DNA from 2 places in the Ensifer sp. ENS09 genome. Region 1 is predicted to be linked to the other one. Evidence: predicted binding sites of a transcription regulator. Region 1 holds the regulator's gene; the other holds the start of a gene.
What was found. Region 1 encodes LexA, which represses DNA repair genes until DNA is damaged. Its sites were predicted from a motif close to TGTTCNNNNTGTGTTCNG; they were not measured.
Positions count from the first base shown of each region.

Region 2: the regulator LexA is predicted to act here: its motif matches at 2,772-2,789, upstream of IB267_RS05390 (ATP-dependent helicase).

Region 1 covers NZ_JACVBP010000001.1:298,012-308,768, forward strand. Annotated here, with positions in the region: gene IB267_RS01545 (deoxyribodipyrimidine photo-lyase) at 1-1,215, opposite strand, end outside; tRNA gene IB267_RS01550 (tRNA-Asn) at 1,314-1,388, opposite strand; gene IB267_RS01555 (hypothetical protein) at 1,548-1,841, shown strand; gene IB267_RS01560 (thermonuclease family protein) at 2,063-2,797, shown strand; tRNA gene IB267_RS01565 (tRNA-Cys) at 2,950-3,023, shown strand; gene IB267_RS01570 (hypothetical protein) at 3,233-3,565, shown strand; gene lexA (transcriptional repressor LexA) at 3,656-4,378, opposite strand; gene IB267_RS01580 (hypothetical protein) at 4,616-4,912, opposite strand; gene IB267_RS01585 (hypothetical protein) at 5,141-5,869, shown strand; gene IB267_RS01590 (hypothetical protein) at 5,988-6,590, shown strand; tRNA gene IB267_RS01595 (tRNA-Ala) at 6,739-6,814, opposite strand; partial or broken gene IB267_RS01600 (ethanolamine ammonia-lyase light chain EutC) at 7,036-7,473, shown strand; gene IB267_RS01605 (GNAT family N-acetyltransferase) at 7,610-8,041, opposite strand; gene IB267_RS01610 (vitamin B12-dependent ribonucleotide reductase) at 8,181-10,757, opposite strand, start outside.
Region 2 covers NZ_JACVBP010000001.1:1,061,310-1,067,594, forward strand. Annotated here, with positions in the region: gene IB267_RS05370 (cyclase family protein) at 1-674, shown strand, start outside; gene IB267_RS05375 (EthD family reductase) at 859-1,173, opposite strand; gene IB267_RS05380 (hypothetical protein) at 1,543-2,115, shown strand; gene IB267_RS05385 (carboxymuconolactone decarboxylase family protein) at 2,238-2,645, shown strand; gene IB267_RS05390 (ATP-dependent helicase) at 2,832-5,297, shown strand; gene IB267_RS05395 (GNAT family N-acetyltransferase) at 5,324-5,785, opposite strand; gene IB267_RS05400 (cysteine hydrolase family protein) at 5,834-6,285, opposite strand, start outside.

The DNA of each region.
Region 1 (10,757 bases):
CGGGTTGAAGATCCGGAAGAACGGTGCGGCGTCCGCGCCCGATCCGGCGACCCATTGCCAGCTTGCGCCATTGTTGGCCGGATCCGCGTCGACCAGCGTGTCGCGAAACCAAGCTTCTCCCCTGCGCCAGTCGACGAGCAGGTCCTTGATGAGAAAGGAGGCGACGATCATGCGGACGCGATTGTGCATGTAGCCGTGACGCCACAGCTGGCGCATGCCGGCATCGACGATCGGGTATCCGGTGAGCCCCTTGGTCCAGGTGGTGAAATCGTCGTCGTCGTTCAGCCAGTGGAAGCGGTCGAATCGACGGTCGAGGTTGCGGCGGGGGAGCTCAGGATAATGAAACAGCAGATGGTAGGAGAATTCGCGCCAGGCGAGCTCCTTGCGGAAGGTGGCAGCCCCTTCGCCGCTGTCGGCCTGGGGGCCCGCTGCCGCGTGCCAGGCCTGCGCCGGCGAGATTTCGCCAAACGCCAGATGGGGTGAGAGCAGGGATGTGCCATCCGCGTCGGGGAAGTCGCGGCGACGTTTGTAGGCGTCGAGCTTTTCGTCGATGAATTCTTCGAGGCGGGCGGAGGCACCGTCTTCGCCCGGCGTCCACACCTCGCCGAATGTTGCTGCCCAGTCCGGCTTCGTCGGCAACAGCGACCAGTCGTCGAGGCGCTCCGATCGCGGCCAGGTTTCCGGTGCTGCAACATGGTGCGGCCGGTCGATCGGCGGTGCCGGCTCGTTTTTCAGCACGAGCGCGCGCCAGAACGGCGTGAACACGCGGTAGGGGCCGCCGGTGGTCGTCAGCAGCCGCATGGGCTCGTGCAGTAACTGCCCAGCAAAACTCTCGGCGGTGATGCCCCGTTCTGCCAGCGCCTTCTTGAGCGCGGTATCCGTGGCGATGCCGCTCGGGTCGTAGCGACGGTTCCAGTAGATGCGCTCCGCGCCGCTTGCGCGCGCGATCTCGACGATCACGTCCAGCGGCGTGCCTGATCGAAGAACGAGGCTTGAAGTGCGCTCGGCAAGACTTGCGCCCAAAGCTTCAAGCGAATGGTGCAGCCACCACTCCTGAGCCGCGCCAAGCGGGCCGTTGCCGCTGTCGGCGGGTTCGCGAATATAGAGGGGAATGACCGCGGCTTCGCCGGCAGCGGCCGAAAGAGCGCGATTGTCGGCCAGGCGAAGATCCTTGCGGAACCAGACGATGATGGGCGGCGCCGCGGCCTTTGTCATGGAGAACCATCAGGAGGTTGGGGATTGATCACCTATGGAACATAGGCGCAAAATGAAAAAGAGCCATTCGCATCGCTGCAAATGGCTCTTTTAGAAAGTGGCTCCCCGGGCCGGATTCGAACCGGCGACCTGTCGATTAACAGTCGAATGCTCTACCGCTGAGCTACCAGGGATCATCCGCGCCGCTGTTGTGCTGTGCGCTTCAGAAGTGAGGCTGCTAATACGCATGCTTTTCTGATTTGCCAAGCGCTTTTTTCAAAAAAAATGACAAGTTCCGTTGCGAGGCTGTGGAGAAGTCCCCAATTGTGGGAAAACACGCCGGATAGGGAATGATGAATAAAAACAGGAAGCAGATGCATTTCGGCATTGATCCGCAGACACGACAGATCGTGCTGGGCAAATGGCGCATAGCGCTGCCCGACTCTCCGCTCTTGCGCATCCTGCTGGGTTCGCTGCTGGTGTTCTGCGGTTTTCTAGGCTTCTTGCCCGTGCTGGGCTTCTGGATGATACCGCTGGGCCTGATCGTGCTTTCCCACGACATTCCCTCGGTTCGCCGCCGTCGTCGTCGCCTGGCCGTCTGGTGGGCGCGATGGCGCGGGAAGACCAATTCCTCGAAGGGTTCCTGAGCCGGGCGCAGAATTATCGATCTTGTTGTCGAGGGCAGGGTGGTCGGCGGTTTCGAAACCTCGCGGCCGCCCCGCATCAATTCCGAATCTCTCAACAAGGGCCGTGGCCGCGCAGGCGAATGACCGGTTCGTCGCCGTCTTCCCTTCTGTTGGGGTGCCCTCGAAAACTTTTCGGCAACGCATCAAACGCATAATGCGGTCTCGAATCAGGATGGGGACCGATGGCCAAAGCCACTACGAAACGTCGACGCCGCAGTTCGGGCAGAAGCAGCAGCAAGCAGGGCGGCATGGCGCCATGGTATCTGGCCGCAGCGCTCACCCTTGGCGGCGTCATGGCCTATGACCATCGCGCCGAGTTGCGGCACTGGCCCGTGGTTTCCGATGTCGTGGCATTTGCGTCGCGAACGGAAACGAAGCCGAAGCCTCCGCGTGCCGTTCCTGAAGCGCAGGAGCGCGTCGCGCATCAGGCGGACAGGCACAAGCCGAATCCGAAGCCCGACCCGGTCACCAAGGTCGCTCTGGCCGCACCCGTGCCGTCGGTGAATGTCGGGGTCACGCCGCCTACCCCTGTCGTGCGGCCGAATGAAGAGGTGAAGACGGCGTCCATCCGCACCGACCAGTTCTATTTCTGTGGCATTCGCAACGACAACTGCGTGATCGATGGCGCCACTTTCGTCTTTCATGGCGAGACGATCCGCGTCGCCGACGTCGACGCGCCGCGAATCCGCCAGGCAAGCTGCGACAAGGAGCGTTCGCGCGGCTTCTACGCCAAGCAGCGCCTGCGAGAGCTGCTGAACGCGGGCGACTTCAAGCTGGTTTCGGCAGGCGGGCGATCAGACGCCAAGGCCGGCGAAAAACTGCGCCTGGTTACCCGTGGCGATCAATCTCTTGGACGCGTGCTTGTCTCCGAGGGGCTCGTGCGCCCGTGGGATGGACGCCCGACGCCCTGGTGCTGAGATCAACTGGGAGCCGATCGGCGGACATCGGCGATCGTTCTGTGGAAAGTATCTATCCAACAAATCGACGGCGCGTTTTTCAGAAAATGCCTCTTGCGGTTTTTCTGCAATCATTCTAAATCCGCGCCAACGCTTGGTTATCCGAGCTGTGAGGCCTCGTGGCGGAGTGGTGACGCAGAGGACTGCAAATCCTTGTACCCCGGTTCAATTCCGGGCGAGGCCTCCAATATTTTCACCTCGTTTAAATTGGTTCGACGTTCTGCCCTGGGGCAGCGCGGGTCGTTTCGCGACCCCACGTCCGCGCAAGCCACGTCTCCTATGCCTCCGTCGGATCTTATCGCTTCGGTGAAATCGGTAGAGGGGGAACGATGACTCCGCTGAGATCAGCCGCATCGGTAGCGTCCGTCAACATTAAGAACGGAGGCAATGGCATCAATGAAAAAGAGACTGATCCTGACGGCGTTGGCGTGTATTGCGGCGACCGCTATTGAGGCGCACGCGGACGACCTGGTTTTCCAGCTGAAGAACAACACCAGCGTGGTCCTGACGAACTTTTATACGTCGCCGGTCGGCGTCAATGAGTGGGAAGACGATGTTTTCGGTCGGCAGGTCCTGAACCCTGGCGAGAGCATGGAGATCACCATTGCCGACGGGCGGGACGTCTGCAAATACGACATGCGATTCGAATTCGAGGAGGGCTCGGCCCTCGATACGACCGAGGACACGCAGGATCTCTGCGAGCTCGGCGAATATACGATCCACGAATAGGCGATCTGGATTTCAGGTCACCCGAAATGGAAAGAGCCTCGCCAATTTCCTTGGCGAGGCTCTTTTTTGATTCGGCGTTCTGCCTGGAATTCAATGGTAGCGGCGGATCAGCCCGACGAGCTTGCCCTGGATCTTCACGCGATCTGGTCCGAAGATGCGCGTCTCGTAGGCGGGGTTGGCGGCTTCGAGCGCAATCGACGCGCCCTTGCGACGAAAGCGCTTCAGCGTCGCTTCCTCGTCGTCCACGAGCGCCACGATGATGTCGCCGGGATTGGCCGAGTTGCCGTTGCGGATGATCACCGTGTCGCCGTCGAAGATGCCGGCCTCGATCATCGAATCGCCCTTCACTTCAAGGGCGTAATGTTCGCCGCTGCCGATCATGTCGAGCGGCACGGTGATGTCATGGGTGTTGTTCTGGATCGCCGAGATCGGAACGCCTGCAGCGATGCGCCCCATCACCGGGACGGAAACGGACGTGCTTTCGGCAACCGGGGCGGGCTTCGGCGCAGCAGGAGCGGCCGCCGGCGGCTTTCCAAGGCTGCCTTCGATCACGCTCGGCGAGAAGCCCCTGCGCGGCTGCTGCTGGCCGGCGGCGTAGGCTTCCGGAAGCTTGATGACTTCGAGCGCGCGCGCCCGGTTCGGCAGCCGGCGAATGAAGCCGCGTTCTTCGAGCGCGGTGATCAAACGGTGGATGCCAGACTTCGACGCCAGGTCGAGCGCATCCTTCATTTCATCGAATGACGGCGGTACGCCCGACTCCTTCATGCGTTCGTGAATGAACAGAAGCAATTCCTGTTGCTTGCGGGTCAGCATGGCACGTCGCTCCAGAGGCGTGAAACAAATCAAGAACAGACACTATCTGTTCCATATGTGTTCCGCAAGTGCCTAAAATTCCGTGAATTCAGGCGATTGGCCGCTTCTGCGGGTGCCGATCGGTCACTTTTGCGGGAGCAGGGCGCTTATCGGCGACGGTTGCGTGCCAAAATCGCGCCGGATGACGCCAGTCGCGCAGCTGATTCGAGCGAATCACGGGGCTCTATGAGGAGAGATTTAGGTCGCTTGCGAGGTCGAGCAGGCGTCCTCGAACTCCTTCACCGTCTCTGCGCTGTTGTCTTCCGGCAGCACCGCGTCGGCGGCGTCGGTCGCGACGGGCGTGTCGCCGTCATAAACGAAGGACTGGATGTAGAACGCCAGTGCGCCCTTCCACACGTTGCGTCCATCGATCTGATGGCACGGCACGGCCCGTTCGAAATCGGTCTGGAGTTCATCCACCGTCGCGGCGCTGAGCTTGACGTCAGGCATATTGGGCGATGCGACTATCGAAGCGAGAAGCAGGGCGGCAAGCACGGGAATCGTCCACTTGATGAAGGGGTGGCACTACATGGTGGGAAACGATGTGAACCGTGCTTTCGTTCCGAAGTCCAGCAAGCATGGCGATCACTCTGCCGTGTTCAACAGCTCTTTGCCTGCAGGCTGTGTCCGATTTGCGCCAGCCGCTCCACCTCGAGTTCATCTTGACCGTTCCTCTTGCGACGCGCGAAGAACGCACCGGCAGTATCGGCTCTAGGGTCGGGGGTGGGGGATGCGCAAAAATCCCTGCGAGGAAGGGGCTTCACCGTCTCGACAGGAGGTCAAAAAAAGATAACTTTGCGTGGAAAGTGGGGTAATTGCATGCGTAGATTGTCGTTGGTGGTGCTCGGTCTGTTGCTCACGGCCGGAGCGGCGTCTGCTGAAGATGGGCGTTCGAACATCTGGAAGCGGATCAACGCCTGGACGGTGGGTTCCGATCCATCCCTGGGAGGCTCGTGTTACGCCGCGACGAGCTATGATGCAGGCGCAATCCTTCGTATCGGCTTTTATCCGCGGGGGTCGGCGAACCTGGCGTTTCTTTCGATCGGCAATGCCGAGTGGAAATCCATCGAGCCGCAGCGGGAATATGACGTCGCCTTGCAGCTCGACCGGGGTCGCCAGTGGCCGGCCGTTGCATTCGGCGTCGATCTTACCGGCGCCAAGGCCCTCGTCGTGAACTTTTCCAACACCGACTTCTTTACCGAATTCGTTCGCAAGAACACGTTGGCGCTGGCCTTCGAGGGACGCGTCGTCGCGAGCCTCAGCCTGCGCGATTCGATGAAGGCGGTGAGCGAGATGTTCAAATGTCAGGAGGCGGTTAGCGCCTTGATCCCGAACGGCGGGCAGGGGGCAGCGAACGATCCCTTTGCCGGCGCCGGTGGCACTGGCCCGAACAACGATCCCTTTGCCGGTGGCGGCCAGACCAAGTCGTCGAAAGATCCTTTCGCCATGTGATGGGCGCGTCCGCTTTCCGCAGAGAGGTGAATATTCCTAAAATGTTGCTGGTATCGGGCTCGGTACCCTCGACAGCGGCGCGGGTACCTATCAAAATGCGGGCAAACGGGGGTTTTGCATGCGTAGATTGCTGGTCGGATTGGTAAGCTGTCTGATCGCCGCGGGATCGGCCGCGGCCGAGGAGTCCGAAATCATCAAGTGGAAGGACGTCGACGGTTGGACCGTTGCATCCGACACCTCGATGGAGGGCTCCTGCTTCATATCGTCGGAATTCGACGGCGGCGTCACCTTGCGGCTCGGGTTCTATCCCAAGGGCTCCGAGTCGCCGCTCTACATGAGCTTTGCCAGCGACGACTGGCGGTCGCTCGAGGTCGGCAAGGAATACGACCTGACGTTCCGCTTCGACAAGACCGAGCCCTGGAGCGCTTCGGCGACCGCTGCTGGCGATGCGAGCGGAAAGTTTCTGTTCGTGAACGTCACCGACGCCGAGTTCCTGACGGGCTTCGTGCGCAAGCGGGGCCTGGCCATCGCGTTCGAAGATCGCGTGATCGCCAATCTCAGCCTGCGCGGCACTGGCCCCGCGGCCGAAGAGCTGATGAAGTGCCAGAAGGCAGTCGACGAGATCATCGCCGACGAAGGCCGCAAGTCCAAGGAGAAGAAGGCGGATCCGTTCAATGCACCGAGCGAGAAACGCTCGGCACGGGATCCGTTCAGCCTCTGAAAACAGGGGCGCGTGAGCGGGCGTTGTTGCGCGAAGGCCGGGCGGTGGCCGGGACGAGTGGTATCCCCAGAGTAACGCGAACTTGCGATCTGCTTACAAATCAGCCGCTGATCCAGTGCTTCGGCAATTGGCTCAATTCTGTTTGCCTTGGTGGAGCCGAAGGGAGTCGAACCCTCGACCTCCGCAGTGCGATTGCGGCGCTCTCCCAACTGAGCTACGGCCCCGTGCCATCCAGTCAACACGACGGCCGCCAAGCCTGTCAATAGACGCGCGCCAGCACGCACGCTCGAACGTCGTTGCCCGATCCGGCTAGGCGAAGTGCGGCGTCGTTCTCTGAACCGCTTGCGCACTCCACCCATTGTCGAACTCTGCCGGCGGGTTTACCCTGCAACCGGACGATGGCGCTCCGTGAGCCTCGTTGAAGTGTCGGCGGTACACGCCAACCGTCATTTCAGATGGTTTGAACGCCAAGGCCATCATGGATGAGGGCCATCTTTCGCCCTATCTGGAGGAAATGCGCAGGTTGCTCGGCGATGCCGGCGTCTCGGTGAGTGACAAGAACATCCTGGTGACCAGCGGCAGAGTGCGGGCCGGCTACAGGATCGGCGAGACGTTGTTTGCCGAGGCCGATCCCAGCACGTTTCGAGGAATTCTCCACATCATCGGCGAGCGGCCCGGGACCATGCACCATGCCTACTCCGTGTACATCACCGTCGCCAAAGGAAAGCGCTGGGCGGAGAAGGACATCGATCACGACATGACGAAGCTGGTCAGCAACGTCGCCGATACCGCACTTGCACCTAAAGAAGCGGCCAAGGAAAGCTTGACCATTATCCGGGAGATCATCGGCAAGGACGTCAACAGCAGCCGGCGATTCGGGTGACCCTAAACGCGTTGTAGGGCAACAAGGCACTCGCTGTCCGGCGGCGTCGGCGGTCGTGAATCGTGTCGCCGCCGCATGCTGCTGCTTTCGGAGGGCAGAAAACGCGGTTGCTTCTTCGGAGCGTGACTTTCCGACGTCAGAACCGCTTCTTCAGAAAGTAGCGCGCAATCGCCCCTTCACCGCCTTCGAGTTCACCAAAGAACTCGAAGCCGAGCTTTTCATAGAAGGGCCGGGCCTGGAATTCGAAGGTGTCGAGCCAAAGGCCGACATAGCCGCGCTGGCGCGCGATCTTCTCCGCTTCCTCGATCAGGCGTCGGCCAAGGCCTTGGCCGCGGTATTCATCGGGAACGGCGAGGTAACGGATAAAGGCCCAGCCATATCCATCCGTCGCATAGAGCCCACCCGTCGCGACTTTCGTCTCCGGATCGCGAAGGACGATGGCAAAACCGGGCAGATCGGCCATGCCGCTATGGGCATGGTTGTAGGCATCCAGCGGCGCAACGATGCCGCTGAGGTCCTCCCGGTTCGGGTCTTCGAGAATAATGTCGATGATCGGAACAGGCTTCAAGGGAACCCAATCAAATGGTGGCTCGGTCTGTATATTCGCGTTTTGTTCTATAAAGCACTCCAACCCGAGGAAAACCTCGGGTTGGCAATGATCGTGGCCTTCGTTCAGTCGTCGTCGTCAAAGGCGACGACGACGTGGCTCAGCTGCAGCCGCTCGTTGCGCCGCAGGTGTCGCACTTCTCGCAGGTGCCGTTGCGCACCATCGTGAAGTTCTGGCACTCGGTGCACATGTTGCCGGTGTAGCCCTGCATGATCGAGCGGGCGCGGCGTTCGGCTTCCACCTTCTTGGCATCCGACTTGGCCGATGCCGCTTCGGCGGCTGCCTTGTCGGAGAAGAGGGCGGTGACTTCCTGCTCGACTTCGTCGGCGATCTCTTCTGCCAGTTCCGCAGCCCGCTCTTCATAGTCGCGCTTGAAAGCGACGATTTCCGAAGTGGCGATCGCGGTCGTTGTTTCCAGCTTGCGCACCGTGTTGCCGGCGATCGCCGTCACGGTCGCACCCGAGGAGGCGCGAGCGGGGGCACCCGTCGACGAGCCCTTGGGTTCGCTGGAGGCCCGGTCGCCGGTGCCGCCGACGATCGTCGGCTTGTAGCCGCGCGTCCAACCTGTGGAGATCAGGTTGGTCTTGCCTTCCTGGATGCCCTTGCCGAGTGCGGTGTTGCCGAAATCGGACGTATCCACGTGAGCAAGATCGTGACGGCCGAGATAGGAAACCGCCAGTTCGCGGAAGACGTAGTCGAGGATCGACGTCGCGTTCTTGATCGCGTCGTTGCCCTGGACCATGCCGGCCGGCTCGAACTTGGTGAAGGTGAAGGCCTCCACATATTCTTCGAGCGGCACGCCGTATTGCAGGCCGAGCGAGATGGCGATCGCGAAGTTGTTCATCATCGCACGGAAGGCGGCCCCTTCCTTGTGCATGTCGATGAAGATCTCGCCGAGCCGGCCGTCACCGAACTCGCCGGTGCGCAGATACACCTTGTGACCGCCGACGACGGCCTTCTGGGTGTAGCCCTGGCGACGGTTCGGCAGCTTTTCGCGGGCGCGGATCACCTTCTCGATGACGCGCTCGACGATCTTCTCGGTGATGGTGACGGCCTGGGCGGCGGCAGGCGCCTGGATCAGATCCTCCAGCGCATCCTCGTCCTTGTCGTCCTCGATCAGCGAGGCGTTCAGCGGCTGCGACAGCTTGGAGCCGTCGCGATAGAGGGCGTTTGCCTTCAGCGCCAGCTTCCAGGAGAGCATGTAGGCGTTCTTGCAGTCCTCGACGGTCGCCTCGTTCGGCATGTTGATCGTCTTGGAGATGGCGCCCGAGATGAACGGCTGGGCGGCGGCCATCATGCGGATGTGGCTTTCGACCGACAGGTAGCGCTTACCGATCTTGCCGCAGGGGTTGGCGCAATCGAAGACCGGCAGGTGCTCGTTCTTGAGGAACGGTGCGCCTTCCAGCGTCATCGCGCCGCAGACGTGGATGTTCGCCGCTTCGATGTCCTTCTTGGAGAAGCCCATGTGGTCGAGCAGGTTGAAGTCCATCGAACCGAGCTGTTCGTCGGTGACCTTCAGCGTGCCCTTGAGGAAGTCGGCGCCGAGCGTCCACTGGTTGAAGACGAACTTGATGTCGAAGGCGCTCTTCAGAGCGGCGTTGACCGCTTCCACCTTTTCGTCGGTGAAGCCCTTGGCCTTCAGCGTCGACGGGTTGATCGCCGGCGCCTGGTTCAGGTTGCCGTGGCCGACAGCGTAGGCTTCGATCTCGGCGATCTGGCTCTCGCCGTAGCCGAGCGAGCGCAGGGCTTCCGGAACGGCGCGGTTGATGATCTTGAAGTAGCCGCCGCCGGCGAGCTTCTTGAACTTCACAAGCGCGAAGTCAGGCTCGATGCCGGTCGTGTCGCAATCCATGACGAGGCCGATCGTGCCGGTCGGCGCGATAACCGTTGCCTGGGCGTTGCGGTAGCCGTGCTTTTCGCCGAGTTCCAGCGCCTTGTCCCAGGCGCTCATGGCGTGGATGACGAGGTCCTGGTCCGGATTGTCGCCATGGATGAGCGCAACCGGGTTGACCGAGAGAGCTTCGTAACCGGTCGTCTCGCCATAGGCGGCGCGGCGGTGGTTGCGGATGACACGCAGCATGTTGTCGCGGTTCGGCGCAAAGCCCGGGAACGGACCGAGCTTCTCGGCCATCTCGGCCGAGGTGGCGTAGGAGACACCGGTCATGATCGCGGTCAGCGCACCGGCAATGGCGCGGCCTTCGGCACTGTCATAGGGAATGCCCGAGGACATCAGCAGGCCGCCGATATTGGCGTAGCCGAGGCCGAGCGTGCGGTATTCGTAGGAAAGCTCGGCAATCTCGCGGGACGGGAACTGCGCCATCATGACCGAGACTTCGAGAACGATGGTCCACAGGCGGACGGCGTGCTCGTAGTCGGCAATGTTGATGCGCTTGGTCGCTGCGTCCTTGAACGTCATCAGGTTCAGCGAGGCGAGGTTGCAGGCGGTGTCGTCGAGGAACATGTACTCCGAGCACGGGTTCGACGCGCGGATGGGGCCGGCGGCGGGGCTCGTGTGCCAGTCGTTCATCGTCGTGTTGAAGTGCAGGCCCGGATCGGCCGACGCCCAGGCGGCGTAGGAGATCGATTCCCAGAGGTCGCGTGCCTTCAGCGTCTTCATGACGCGGCCGTCCTTGCGGGCGGTCAGGTGCCAGTCGCCATCGCCTTCGACGGCGCGCAG
Region 2 (6,285 bases), 760 kb from region 1:
TCACCGACCTGACCCACGAACTGCACGAGGACTTCCCGACCTTCTTCGGCCAGCAGCAGTTCTTCCGCGAGGAAAAATTCAACTACGCCAAAGATAAGTTCAACATGTTCGAGCTCCGGGTGAACGAGCACACCGGCACCCATGTCGATGCGCCGCTGCACTTCTCAGCCGATGGTCTCTCCGTCGCCGAATTGCCCGTCGACAAGCTGGTGGTGCCGCTCGTGATCGTCGATATCAGAAAGAAGGCCGAGAACGATGCCGATGCGCAGGTGACGCCCGACGATCTCAAGGCCTGGGTCTCAGCCAATGGCGAAATCCCGGAAAACGCCTGCGTCGCCATGTTGTCAGGCTGGGGCGCCCATTTGGGCACGGACAAGTTCCGCAATGCCGATGGCGCCGGCAAGCTGCATTTCCCCGGCTTTCACGTCGAGGCGGCCAAATATCTCCTCGAAGAGAGCAAGGCGGCCGGCATTGCCGTCGATACGCTCTCGCTCGACCACGGCCCCTCGCCCGATTTCGCCACGCATTATGCCTGGCTGCCGGAGGGACGCTGGGGGCTGGAGGCGGCAGCCAATCTCGACAAGCTGCCGGTGAAGGGCGCGACGCTCATCCTCGGCGCACCGAAACACCGCGGCGGCACCGGCGGCCCGGCCCGCGTCTTTGCACTGGTCTAGGTCACGGACTTAGGTTTTGGATGAAGCGAGCTTGACGGGAGCAAGGTGGTTCGCTTCCACGGCGAACCACATGCTCGCGATCGTCGACCAGCTCCGCACCGGCTGCGTCACCATGGATCATGGTGCGCCAACACGACGCCGATCGCGGAAAGGTCAACGGCGACGCCTGACGCGCCGAAGCACCCTACCCGCCAACGACTTCACTGATCTGCACGATGGGCGCGATATCCGTATAGTTGGCGACATCCGCGGAGATCTCGGCGCGGTGCGGACCTAGCGCCTCCTGGAATGTCTCGAGGCTCGGCGCGTAGACGTGGCACGCCGCGACGAACTGCGGCGCGCTTCCAGGCTCGCGCCCCGCAAGGCCCTTGTCGATTTCGTAGCGCAGGCAGGCATCGCCGAGCCGCTCCTGAAGCAAGGGCATGTGGGTGGTGCGGTAGTAGTCGTGGTCGAACTTCGTGCCGCCATCGGCCGGATAGTAGACGCTCATCTTGATCATGGTCGGGCTCCTGTCTGAACGCCGCTCCGAGCGTCCGAAGCTACTTCTAGGTCACCGACCTATGGAGCACAACCAGCTTTTGGCTGGAACACGTTTGACGAGAGCAAGGTTGTTTTCGCTATGCTTTTCGAAGTGGGTGACGACGGCACGCAAGTGCCTGAGTTTGCTGACGCAGCGTTCGGCGAAGTTGGCAGAAGCCGCGGGCTGATCGAGCGCGGCAAAGGAAGGCCCCGGTTTGCGGCGTCCTGCCTTCGGGCGTATCTTGAGCGGCGGTACGGACGATGGCGGGGGTCGTCATGGTGCCACGCGCTTATCGCCTGACATTTGCACTCCTCTCCGCGGGCCCGATTCTTGGCGGGCTGTCAAACCGTGACTGTCCCGGCGGACGACACGACCGGCCCGACCACAAAACTCGAAATCACCGGCATCCTGGACGACCACGGCAACCCCGACCCGGTCTTTAACGACAGCCGTTGCTGCGACCGGCGGCGAAGCGTTCCCGATCTGGCGCCGCTCACCATCGCGGCTTCGGCCGAGGATCCCGAGAGCGGCGTGCGCGACATCGCCGTCTGGATCTGGGCCATCAAGCGCTGCCGCTACGTCGACAGCACCGGAGATTTTCAGATCACGCAATCGACCGTAGCCGCTGCTGGCACGGCTTCGGGTACGTTTCCATCAGGCAGTTCCGCGCCGCTCAGCCGTGCTTCGACAGCAACCGTTCGCATGGCCGACACACCCTATGGGGCCTGCAACCCCAAGACCGTCACGAACGCCAGCGGCCAGACACGCGTGGTCGCCGCGCGGCCGACGGGCTTTTGCGGCCGCAGGGTCTTCATCGTCACGCAGAACGGCAACGCCTATCAGGGCTCGAGCAAGGGCGTGCTGTTTACATCGGGCCCCTTCGGCTCGAACAATCAACCCTGCACCGAAATCCCCAATTGAACGCATCGGCGACGGCTCCTCAAACGCAACGCTGGCAATCGCCGCAACGTCGGCTATCGTCACCGCTTCAGGCGACCGGCCGGCCCGCACACAATCGCCGAGAACAACAGCGAAGGAGCCCCATGAGCACCGTAACCCCGCCCCCAAATCCGGAAGCCCATCCACGCGTCAAGGCCGTGTTCGACGACATCCGCGCCACCCGCAAGTCCGATTTCATCAACAATATGTGGCTGTGGCTCGCCTTCGACCCGGAGCTTCTGGAACAGACCTGGCGCGACGTGAAGGCGGTGATGGCAACGCCGTCGGCGCTCGATCCGCTGGTCAAGGAGATGCTCTACATCGCCGTTTCCGTCACCAATGGCTGCGGCTACTGCGCCCATTCCCATACGGCGGCGGCAAAATCCAAGGGCATGAGCGATGCCGAGCACTCGGACCTGCTCCGGGTGATCTCGCTTGCCGCTCGCACCAACCAGCTGGCGACCGCGTTGCAGGTGCCCGTCGATCCCGCTTTCGACAAAACGGCTGGGTGAAGCATGTCGCGCAAAAGTGTGAAGCGGTTTTGTGGCGACGACATGCCACAAACGAAACAGGCCCAAGAATAAGCGGTCTCGAAATCGCCTGTCTTTCCACAGGCTTGGTACGGCCAGCGCAGAAAACGGAATAAAAGAAGAACATCCTTTCTGGCCTTTCCCCACCGAATCACTACATTGAGCCGCATGATGAGTGGTTTCGACGACATTCCCTTCTTCGACGAGGAGCCGGCGCCGCGCAAGCAGCAGCCCGCCCCCGCAGGTGTTCCGGCAACTGGCGGCATTGCTGCGCGCGCCATGGCGGCGCGCGATCGCGCCCAGCCGCGCCCGGATTATCTCCAAGGCCTCAACCCGGAACAGGCCGAAGCCGTCGAGACGCTGGACGGACCCGTGCTGGTGCTCGCCGGCGCCGGCACCGGCAAGACCCGGGTGCTGACGACGCGCATCGCCCACATCCTGACCACCGGCCGCGCCTTCCCCTCGCAGATGCTCGCGGTGACCTTCACCAACAAGGCGGCGCGCGAGATGAAGGAGCGCATCGGCGTGCTCGTCGGCCATGCGGTCGAAGGCATGCCCTGGCTCGGCACCTTCCACTCGATCGGCGTCAAGCTCCTACGCCGCCACGCCGAACTCGTGGGCCTGCGCTCCGATTTCACCATTCTCGACACCGACGACGTGGTGCGGTTGATCAAGCAGCTGATCCAGGCCGAAGGCATCGACGACAAGCGCTGGCCGGCCAAGCAGTTCGCCGGCATGATCGACGGCTGGAAGAACAAGGGGCTCGACCCCGCGCAGATCCCCGAGGGCGACGCCCGCGCCTTTGCCAACGGCAAGGGCCGCGAACTCTACGCCGCCTACCAGAACCGGCTTTTGACGCTGAACGCCTGCGACTTCGGCGATCTTCTCTTGCACCCGATCCGCATCTTCCGAAACCATGCGGACGTGCTGAAGGACTATCACGACAAGTTCCGCTACATCCTCGTCGACGAGTACCAGGACACCAATACGGCCCAGTACATGTGGCTGCGGCTGCTCGCCCAGCGGCCGAAGGGCGTCCCGCAGAACGTCTGCTGTGTCGGCGACGACGACCAGTCGATCTATGGCTGGCGCGGCGCGGAGGTGGACAACATCCTGCGCTTCGAGAAGGATTTCCCCGGCGCCAAGGTGATCAAGCTCGAGCGCAACTATCGCTCGACCGAACATATTCTGGGTGCTGCCGGCCATCTGATCGCCCACAACGAGGGCCGCCTCGGCAAGACGCTCTTCACCGACCGCACCGACCCGGATGACGAGAAGGTGCAGGTGCACGCCGCCTGGGACAGCGAAGAGGAAGCCCGCGCCGTCGGCGAGGAAATCGAGCAGCTGCAGCGCAAGAGCCACAAGCTCAACGACATGGCGATCCTGGTGCGCGCCTCATTCCAGATGCGCGAGTTCGAAGACCGCTTCGTCACCCTCGGCCTCAACTACCGCGTCATCGGCGGCCCGCGCTTCTACGAACGCCTCGAAATCCGCGATGCGATGGCCTATTTCCGCCTGGTCTGCCAACCGGCCGACGATCTCGCCTTCGAGCGCATCGTCAACACGCCGAAGCGTGGCCTTGGCGATACCACCGTGCGCACCCTGCACGACTATGCCCGCGCCCGCGACATTCCGATGCTGGCGGCCGCTTCAGAGATCATCGAGACCGACGAGCTGAAGCCGAAGGCGCGCAAAGCCCTGTTCGACGTCGTCACCGATTTCCGCCGCTGGCAGAGCCTGCTTGAAACAACCGTGCATACCGAGCTTGCCGAGCAGATCCTCGACGAGAGCGGCTATACGGCGATGTGGCAGAACGACAAGACGGCCGAAGCCCCCGGCAGGCTCGAAAACCTGAAGGAACTGATCCGCTCGATGGAAGCGTTCGAGAGCCTGCGCGGCTTCCTCGAACACGTGGCGCTGGTCATGGATGCCGAGCAGAACGAGAACCTCGACGCCGTCTCGATCATGACGCTGCACTCGGCCAAGGGCCTGGAGTTCGACACCGTCTTCCTGCCGGGCTGGGAGGAAGGCCTGTTTCCGCACCAGCGCGCGCTTGACGAAGGCGGCCGCTCGGGCCTCGAGGAAGAACGCCGCCTTGCCTATGTCGGCATCACCCGCGCCAAGCATCGCTGCCACATCTGGTTCGTCTCCAACCGCCGCATCCACGGCCTCTGGCAGTCGACCATGCCGTCACGCTTCCTCGAGGAGTTGCCGCTTGCCCATGTGGACGTTGCCGAAAACGAGCAGTCCTATGGCGGCTACGGTCGCGGCGGCTACGGCCAGTCGCGCTTCGACAAGGCCGACCCCTTCCAGAACAACTATTCGACCCCCGGCTGGAAGCGCGCGCAGCAAAACCGTTCCGACGCCACCCGCGACAACTGGGGCACCCGCTCCGGCCACGCGGTCGAGCGCATCGGCTACGGCGAAAGCGGCCCGCGCGGCCGCACGATCGACGGCGAGCTGGTGGCGAAATCGACAGCCACGGAACCCTCGCGCTTCTCGGTCGGCGACCGCGTCTTCCACATGAAGTTCGGCAACGGCAACATCGCCGCCATCGAAGGCAACAAGCTCACCATCGACTTCGACCGCGCCGGCCAGAAGCGTGTGCTGGACGGGTTTGTCGAGAAGGCGTGAGACCTGGGTAGGCGCGGCCCGCCCCCTCAAACCGCCTTGCGATACACCAGAAACCCCGACTTCTCCGCCACCTTGTCGTAGAGCGTCATCGCCGTCTCGTTGGTCTCGTGCGTCATCCAGTAGACGCGCGGCGCGCCGACGGCCCGTGCCGCCTCGTAGACGCCCTCGATCAGCGCCCGGCCGACACCCTTGCCGCGCGCCTGCGCGTTGGTGAATAGGTCCTGCAGGTAGCAGTTCGGCTGGATCATCGTCGTCGAGCGGTGGAAGAGATAGTGGGTCAGCCCGATCAGCCGCCCTTCGCTTTCGGCCACAAGCGCGTGAACGGGCTCATAGGCATCGAAGAAGCGCGACCAGGTCATCGCAGTGATCGCCGGGTCGAGCGCCGTTTCGCCGGAGCGGCCGTAAAAGGCGTTGTAGCCGTCCCAGAGCGGCAGCCACTGCTCGTAGTCGGTGGGGGCGATCGGGCGGATGTGAAGGTTTTCGGTCATTGCAAGATCCTGAAACGGGATGAAATCGAAGGAATAGCTGAAGCGGTGTTACCGTTTGGTCATCGCCGCGGTGATTGCCTGAACGTCGGTCATGATCGCATCGCCCATGAAGGCGATGTTTTCCATCGCGCGCTCGCCGGCCTCGTGATGCCCCGCCCCGCAGGCGTCGCGCACGACGACCGGCACGAGGCCGAGATCGGTCGCATGGCGCACGGTTGGGTCGATGCCGATCTCCGTGGCGATCCCGCAGATGGCAAAGGAAGTCAGCCCGAGGTCGCGCAGGATCATGGCGAGCGGCGTGCCCTCGAAGGCCGAGAATGTGATCTTGTCGAGGATCGCCTCGTCCGCGCGCGGCGCAAGTTCGGGCACCAGCTCGAATCCGGGCGTACCGCGCAGGAACCAGGGATGCACCGCTTCCGGATTGTCCGTGCGCTGCCAGGCCATTGCTTGGCGCAGCTGGAAGGCGCCCATCAGAGGCTTCGGCATCGATAGATGCCTAA